2 linked regions of the Haloglycomyces albus DSM 45210 genome follow. The protein of the gene in region 1 interacts with the protein of each later gene in a pairwise test. Links are inferred from orthologs where the notes say so. Each region holds a gene or a part of one and is shown on either strand. Other genes may lie near its edges.

Evidence for each region.
Region 2: the proteins of rpe (region 1) and eno interact in binary tests that used the Escherichia coli proteins (3 or more experiments, as listed by UniProt). The link is inferred for Haloglycomyces albus DSM 45210 from one-to-one orthologs.

Annotation. Positions count from the first base shown.
Region 1 is NZ_AZUQ01000001.1:3,319,704-3,324,133, forward strand. Bases 1,525-4,430 are described here. They hold rpe (ribulose-phosphate 3-epimerase), read right to left. Parts: upstream 3,382-4,430; coding sequence 2,668-3,381; downstream 1,525-2,667. Other genes in these bases: HALAL_RS0115335 (GGDEF domain-containing response regulator), read right to left, coding at 1,656-2,663; HALAL_RS0115345 (transcription antitermination factor NusB), read right to left, coding at 3,487-4,430. In the rest of the region: HALAL_RS0115325 (bifunctional 3,4-dihydroxy-2-butanone-4-phosphate synthase/GTP cyclohydrolase II), read right to left, coding at 1-680; HALAL_RS0115330 (riboflavin synthase), read right to left, coding at 680-1,267. UniProt on the Escherichia coli protein: Catalyzes the reversible epimerization of D-ribulose 5-phosphate to D-xylulose 5-phosphate.
Region 2 is NZ_AZUQ01000001.1:220,755-224,184, forward strand. Bases 1-2,922 are described here. They hold eno (phosphopyruvate hydratase), read right to left. Parts: upstream 2,143-2,922; coding sequence 859-2,142; downstream 1-858. Other genes in these bases: HALAL_RS0101115 (DUF501 domain-containing protein), read right to left, coding at 1-173; HALAL_RS17925 (FtsB family cell division protein), read right to left, coding at 170-691; HALAL_RS0101130 (hypothetical protein), read left to right, coding at 2,462-2,922. Also shown: more of HALAL_RS0101130, read left to right, coding at 2,923-3,076; HALAL_RS19410 (sulfotransferase), read right to left, coding at 3,285-3,430. UniProt on the Escherichia coli protein: Catalyzes the reversible conversion of 2-phosphoglycerate (2-PG) into phosphoenolpyruvate (PEP). It is essential for the degradation of carbohydrates via glycolysis.

The DNA.
Region 1 (4,430 bases):
TAGGCGGTGAAGTCTCCGTATTCGGTGGGCAGTACGGCCCGTGCTTCACGCGTGACGTTACGCTCTTCGCGACGTCGCCAGGCGATCAGATCGGCGATGGTGATCAATGCCAGGCCGTGTTCGTCGGCGAAAGCCCGCAGGTCGGGTAGGCGTTTCATGGTGCCGTCATCATTGACCAGCTCGCAGATTCCGGCGACCGGTTGTTTGCCCGCCATACGCGTGAGGTCGGCGGCGGCCTCGGTGTGGCCGGGACGTTCGAGGACTCCGTCGGGGCGAGATCGCAGCGGTACGACGTGGCCGGGGCGTGTCAGATCGCTGGGAGTGGTGCTCGGCTTCGCGAGGGTCGCGATGGTGTGTGCTCGGTCGGCGGCGGAGATTCCCGTGGTCACTCCCGACTTGGCGTCCACACTGACGGCGTAGGCGGTGCCGTGTCGATCCTGGTTGTCGACATAGGCGGGGGGCAGCTGCAGCGCGTCGGCCCGCTCGGCCGGTAGCGACACGCAGATGTAGCCGGACGAATAACGGACGGTGAAGGCGAGTAGTTCCGTGTCGGCGTCCTCGGCGGGAAAGATGAGGTCACCTTCATTCTCCCGGTCCTCGTCGTCGGCCACGACGATCGGCCGACCGGCGGCGAGCGCTTCCACGGCCTCTGGGATGGTATTGAGGCGAATGTCGGACATCAGTTGCTCTTTCGTGCTTGCAGGAGCTTTTCAATGTGTTTGGCGGTGAGATCTACTTCGATATGAACGGTGTCGCCGGGGTTCTTCTTCCCCAATGTGGTGGCCGACAGAGTTTCTGGGATGAGGCTCACACTGAAGGTGTGTTCGTCGACCGCTACGACGGTGAGCGAGACGCCGTCGACGGCGATGGAGCCTTTTTCGACGATGTATCTGGTGTATTCACCGGGGAGGTCGAAGGTGACGGTCTCCCAGTTGGCCCCCGGTTCGCGGTGGGTGATCGTGGCGGTGGTGTCGACGTGGCCCTGTACCAGGTGACCGCCGAGGCGAGTGGTGAGTGTGGCGGCCCGTTCGAGGTTGACGGGGGATCCGGCTTCTAGTTTACCGAGGTCGGAACGCTCATAGGTTTCCCGCATGACGTCGGCGTGGAATTCGGCGCCGTTGATTTCGGTGACGGTGAGGCAGATTCCGTTGACGGAAATGGAGTCTCCGATGGAGGCATCGCCGGTGACCAGCGGCCCGTGGACGGTGATGCGCCCTGGCTCGGCTCGGCTGACGACCCCGAGCTCCTCGATGATTCCGGTGAACACTGTTCCCCCTACTTACTTGTCCAGTAGCAGGGCGCGGTGCCGGGCACCGGAATTCAGGGAACAGTCGGGACGGTAACGGGCGTGGCGGCACGGTGGCGCTCGGTGCGCACCGGGCTCTACACCCGTGGTGGTTTTCCTATCGCGTCTGCTCCCATCCGGACTTTCACCGTCGGCTCTGGACTCACCGGTTGCCCCCGGTTCACCAGATCCACCGATTACTGGAGGTAATCGGGTCGCGGGCTTGCGCCGTTTGCGCTCACCGCCGGTTCGGACTTTCACCGACCCCGCTGACGTATAGGTTGTCGTCTGGAATTGTGTCATATGTCCGGACTGTTTGGCTACATTTGTGCGATATAACACCGATCACGAAGGCGGCGAGCAAGGCACTCTAGCGGCTCCAGAACACGGGGCGACCTGGGCGGTGCACCGTATCGGACGGTGCGGTGGAGTAGGCTATGTAGTCGCCTATATGCGACTTTGCCTTCCCTTTCAGGTTGCTGGCTTCGGCGACGGCTTCGTGAGCGTCGGCGAAGTTGCGCTTGGTGGACAGAGCGACTCCGATAGAGAGCGTCGGCAGCGCCGAGCGGGCCGGATTCCCATTGCGGTCGGTGAAGTCGATGTACCCGACTTCCACGTCCTTATCGTCGGCCAAGTCGATGACGTGTTGGCGGAAGTTCCCGATGAGAAATCTGATCGTGGCGTCGATGTCGTCGGGCCGCGCCAGGATCGCGAAGTCGTCTCCACCCACGTGGCCGAGGAATACCGGGGCGGCGCCCGAGTCGGCCGCGGCGCTGTAGGTCGCTTCGGCCAAGGCCCGAATGAATTCGTCTCCGCGCACGAATCCGTATACGTCGTTGACCGCTTTAAAATTATCAATATCAATATAGGCGAGCGCAAAAGGGTAGGCACGCCTGATCCAGGCGGTCACCTCGCGCAGAATGCGGTCGTTGCCGGGCATGCCGGTCAAGGGGGACGCTTCGCGAACCTCCCGATGTCGCCGAATCGCCGACCCGATCCGGGCCGAGACTTCGGCCGGGTCGAACGGTTTGGCCACGACGTCGTCGGCCCCGGTTTTCAGGGCGACGATGGTTTCCGCGGCGGTCAATCTGGCCTGTGTGAAGACGATCGGCAGGGAGGCGGTCGCCGGATCGGCGCGCAGTTGCCCGGTCAAGGCCAGTCCGTCGATGAACGGAATGTCGCGTTCGATGATCAGAATCGACGGGCGTCGCACCGCGATGGACGCCAACGTCTGGTACCCGTCTCTGGCGAGCGCGGTGTCGAACCCGTCGTGGCGCAGGCGTTCAGCCAGGTACTGGGCGACATGGGCATCGGAATCAGCTATGAGCACCAGATCCTCGCCGGGAGTGGGGTCGGCGTTGGGGATGGTATCGCTCACGTGGTCACCGTTCGTTGGTCGCCGGGTTGTCAGTGGACGGTTGACGCGCCGCGTCGGCCTGTTGCCGGAGTCGTCGGGCGGCCGCGGCGGGGTCGGAGGCACCGTAGACGGCGGTACCGGCTACGAAGGCGTCGGCACCGGCCGTAGCGGCCTGTTCGATGGTATCGGCGGAGATTCCTCCGTCAACCTCAATACGGAGATCCAAGTGCCCGCTTTTTGCGTGACGACGTGCGAGCGCGACCTTGTCCAGTAGCTCAGGCATGAATTTCTGCCCGCCGAAACCGGCTTTGATCGTCATGATCAGCAGCGTGTCGAATTCCGGCAGAATGTCGAGGTAGGAATCCACCGGAGTGTCACGGTCGATCGCCAGCCCCGCCTTGGTTCCGGCCGCACGCAGGTTTTTCGCGATGGTCACCGGATCGTCGGTCGCCTCGGCATGGAACGACACGTTATAGGCGCCCAGTTCCGCATAGCCAACGGCCCATTGTGCGGGATCGTCGATCATGAGGTGACAGTCGAGCGGTACGTCGGTACTCGCGCGGAGAGCCTGAACGACCGGAGGCCCCAGCGTCAGGTTGGGCACGAAATGATTGTCCATGACGTCAACATGCAGCCAATCGACCTCTTCGGACACTCGAGCCGCCTCGTCTGCCAAGTGGGCAAAGTCCGCGGCAAGCAAACTGGGGGCAATGACGGTTGACTGTTCTGTATTCCTCACGTCGCTCACCCCTCAAGTGTAATTCAAGGCGTACGGTAACGACACGCCAGTTTGGCCTTACTCGCGCGGTGCGGAAACACGCCTTGACGATGCGGCTCTACCGTCTCATACGCGGCGTAGAAGAGCGAGGAACATGGCGTCCGTACCATGACGATGCGGCCAGAGCTGCCGATACGGCCCCGCGGTCGTATCGGGAATCTCCGACACCAGCGCCGGCGACTCGACCACTTCCACGTGACCTTCGGCCACAACGGAGTCGACGATGTCCTTGGTCTCCGCCCACAACGGCGAGCAGGTCACATAGGCGACCACTCCCCCACGACGGGTAATGCGAACGGCGTTGTGGAGCAGTGCGCGTTGCAGCCTGCTCAACTCAGCGACGTCGACCGGCTGTTTGCGCCAACGTGCCTCCGGGCGGCGACGCAGTGCCCCCAGCCCGGAACAGGGGGCGTCGACGAGCACGCGGTCGGCACCGTCCGCACGTCCCCACCGCCTTCCATCGGCTTCGACAACCTCCACCGGCATATCGGTCGTGTTCTCCCGCACCAGGTCCGCTCGGTGGGCTGCCGGCTCCACGGCCGTCACCCGTGCGGAGCGTTCCCGCGCCAGACTGCCGAGTAGAGCACTTTTACCTCCTGGACCGGCACACAGATCGACCCATGCCGCGTCACTTCCCTCGATCGCGGTGTCGGTAAGGGCCAGGGTCACCGCCTGGCTGCCCTCGTCCTGTACGCCCGCCGCCTTCGCCGCGACCGCCGGGACCCGACCGGGGTCCCCTGCCGAAAGGTACACCGCATAGGGAGACCAGCGTCCGACCTCACCACCGGTTTGGGAGGCCAGATCAGACCGTGTTATCCGCCCTGGCCGGGCGGTGAGATGCACCTGCGGAGCGCTATTGTTCTCCGCCAGAGCGGCCTCCACCTCTGACTCGGGCAGGAGCGACTCGAATTCGGCCACAATCCATTCCGGATGGGATTGATCGAATGCCAGCCGACCTCGCGTCGTCGTCGGGTCAAGGCCGGAGCTTGCCCTTGGTGTGTCCATCAGCT
Region 2 (3,430 bases), 3.1 Mb from region 1 along the record:
TTGGTTTCCACCACCGCCGGCTGGCCACAGGGGCAGCGCCAGGCGACGGCGTTCACGCTGCGGATGGGGCGGCCGAGCTGACGGCTGACCGCGGCTTCATCGTCGGCGGTCGGCGTTTGCGGGTCCGTGGGCGCGAAATCGTCGCGCTGCGAGCGTTGCGATGGGGAAGTCAATCGTCTGCATCCTCAGGTTCGTTGGAGTCGGCGTCGTCAAAGGTATCCAATAGGTCGTCGAACCACTCTTTTTCGGGGCCCGTGTCACTATCGGGATCGGGCAAATTCTCGTTGTCGTCTTCCCCTAGGACCTTGACGAGTTCCTCGCCCGGCTCGACCAGTCCAAGGCGCTCTCGGATTTGGGCGGCGACGTATTCATCGTCGTTCCACTTCGCCCGTTCCTTCTCCAGGTCGGCGATCGATTCGATCTGCCGGGCCCGTTCCTGTTCCAGGTTGTTGATCTCAATGCGTTGTTCCACGAAGGTACGCAAGGGATAGGCGTAGGCGAGCGCGAGGAGGGACAGCACGAGTGCGAGCACGGCGGCTCGGCGTGACATCCGACGCGGCGGTCGGACACGACGACGCTGCACGGCCGGTACCGTTCCGGTCGTGGTCTTGCGTTGTCTACCTGTGCGGCTGCGGCCGGGACCGGATCCACCCCGGCCGGCCCCCGGGCGCGAAGGACGTCGAGAACTCACACTGAGAAGTCTAATGGCTTCGTTACGAGCGGGTTGAAGCCTCCTCAAAGTCGGGTCCCCACAATCCGGTCGGTGGACCCGGGACGCGGCCGAGGAGACGACGAGAGCTAAAAGCGTGTCCCGGTTGGACATTGCTTCGGCACTGTCCAACCGGGATTAAAACGACGCTATTGTGCCTGGTATTTCGGGAAGGCCTTGGCACCCGCATAGCGGGCGGCGTCGTCCAGGTCCTCCTCGATGCGGAGAAGTTGGTTGTACTTGGCCACTCGTTCACTGCGTGCGGGCGCGCCCGTCTTGATCTGCCCGGTACCCCAGGCGACGGCGAGATCGGAGATGGTGTTGTCCTCGGTTTCACCGGAACGGTGGCTCATCATGCATCCGAAGCCGGCGCGCTGCGCCATGGTGACCGCGTCGGAGGTCTCGGTGATGGTTCCGATCTGGTTGACCTTCACCAGCAGACCGTTGGCAGCGTTCTCTTGGATTCCACGCTGCAGGCGTTCGGGGTTGGTGACGAAGAGGTCGTCGCCGACGATCTGCACCCGACCGCCGATCCGACCGGTCAGCTGCGCCCAGCCTTCCCAGTCCTCTTCCGCCAGTGGGTCTTCAATGGACACGAATGGGTAGGCGTCCAGAAGTTCCTCGTAATAGGCGGTCATCTCGTCAGCGGTGCGGTTCTGGCCCTCGAACACGTAGGAGCCGTCGCGGTAGAACTCGGTCGCGGCCGCGTCCATGGCCAAGGCGATGTCGGTTCCGGTCCGGTAGCCGGCCTTCTCGATCGCTTGCACGATCAGGTCGAGGGCCTCACGGTTGGACCCCAGGTTGGGGGCGAAACCGCCCTCGTCACCGAGCCCGGTGGCCAGGCCCTTGTCCTTGAGGACCGCTTTGAGGGCGTGGTACGTCTCAGTGCCCCAGCGCAGTGCCTCCGCGAAGGTGGGGGCACCGATGGGTGCGATCATGAACTCCTGAATGTCGACGTTCGAGTCGGCGTGCGAACCGCCGTTGAGGATGTTCATGCACGGCACCGGCAATTCGAAGGCGTTGACGCCACCGAGGTAGCGGTAGAGCGGCAGTGCCGTCGAGTCGGCCGACGAACGTGCCACGGCCATGGAGACTCCGAGAATGGCGTTGGCGCCCAGGTTGGATTTGTCGGGAGTTCCGTCGAGGTCCAGCAGACGCTGGTCGATCAGGCGTTGTTCGGTGGACTCCAGTCCGATGAGCTCGTCACGGATGGCACCGTTGATGTTCTCCACCGCCGCGAGCACGCCTTTACCGCCGTAACGCTCGGGGTCCTTGTCACGCAGTTCCAACGCTTCGAACGCTCCGGTCGAAGCACCGGAGGGGACCGCCGCCCGCTGCAGGGTGTCGTCGTCCAACAGAACTTCCACCTCAACGGTCGGATTCCCCCGCGAATCGAGAACTTCGCGCGCCCTAAGGTCTTCAATTACTGCCACAGTTTCTCCTGATTAAATCTGCTGTCAGTATCACTGACGAATGAATGCGAATCATGAGTTCCGTCCCACGATCCCGACGTATGCGGGAAAACGTGGAGCTCCGCCGCGCTGCGGTGCGTCCCGGTTGGACGAGACCACCGAATTCGGTCGGTCCTCAGTCCGGTTCCAAGCCTACGCGGTGACGGTCGACGGTGTCGGAATTAGGTGGTTCGCATTGAGGCGTCCCAACGCCGGCATCACCCGTATCGCCGTCCCGCGGCTGAATTTACACTTGGGAACGTTGACGACAGGAACGACACCCCGGTTTGGAGAAACGACCGTGAAAACCCGTATCCCCGCCATGCTCTGTTGGCTGGCGACTCCGCTCGTACTGGCCGGATGTCTCTTTAGCGCCGATCAGGGCGGCTCCGAATCCCGCGTCATTCTGTCGGAGATCGCCTCCCGACTCGATTCCGACGAGATCGGTTCCTACACCGCGACCTACCGTCTCCAGGACGGCAGCGAATTGACCGTGTCGATCGACCCCGACATGGGGCGGGCGGCCGTCGTTCGGGACGACCAGGCCTCGCTCTGGACGCGGGAGGACAATTCGGAATCGCTGCGGCTGTGGCTGAAGGTGGAGCTGCACAATATTCTCCCGACGGGTCGTTCCGTGCAAACCTGGTTGGAAGCGGCGACGACCGACGACAAGGCGAAGGTGGAATTCGACGACGTCACCCTGGCGGGCGAGCGTTCCGATTGCATCCACATCCAGGGTGCCACCGACTCCGAGGTGGAGAACTTCAACGTCTGCGTCACCGCCATCGGTGTCATCACCCGAGTGGACGCTCGGACCCCGCAGGGACAGTACAGCGCGACCCTGGTCGACTACCGCGACGGAGTCGGCGAGGAGTGGTTCCGTGAGCTGGAGGAAGACCCGGACACGCAGCGCTGAACGTGTCCCACAGCATAAGTGGGAGTCCGCGAAAACGGCTCGTGGTGGATCAGGTAGAGTAGTAGTCGTTCGCGAGGCGAAAGCGCGAACACAGGCTTGCTCCCGTCGTCTAGGGGCCTAGGACGCCGCCCTCTCAAGGCGGAAACGGCGGTTCGAATCCGCTCGGGAGTACAAATAAGTGACGAGGCCAGCTAGTTTGTAGCTGGCCTCAAGTCGTATCATCGGGCCTCCCAGTACGCCGTGCCGATTCGAACCAGTTGTCCTTGTCGCAGACGGTGAAAATGAGTTTCGCCCGGTGGAATCTCGTGTCCAGGTGGGGGAACAACAGCGCGACAGGCACGTCCGTCGCGGCGT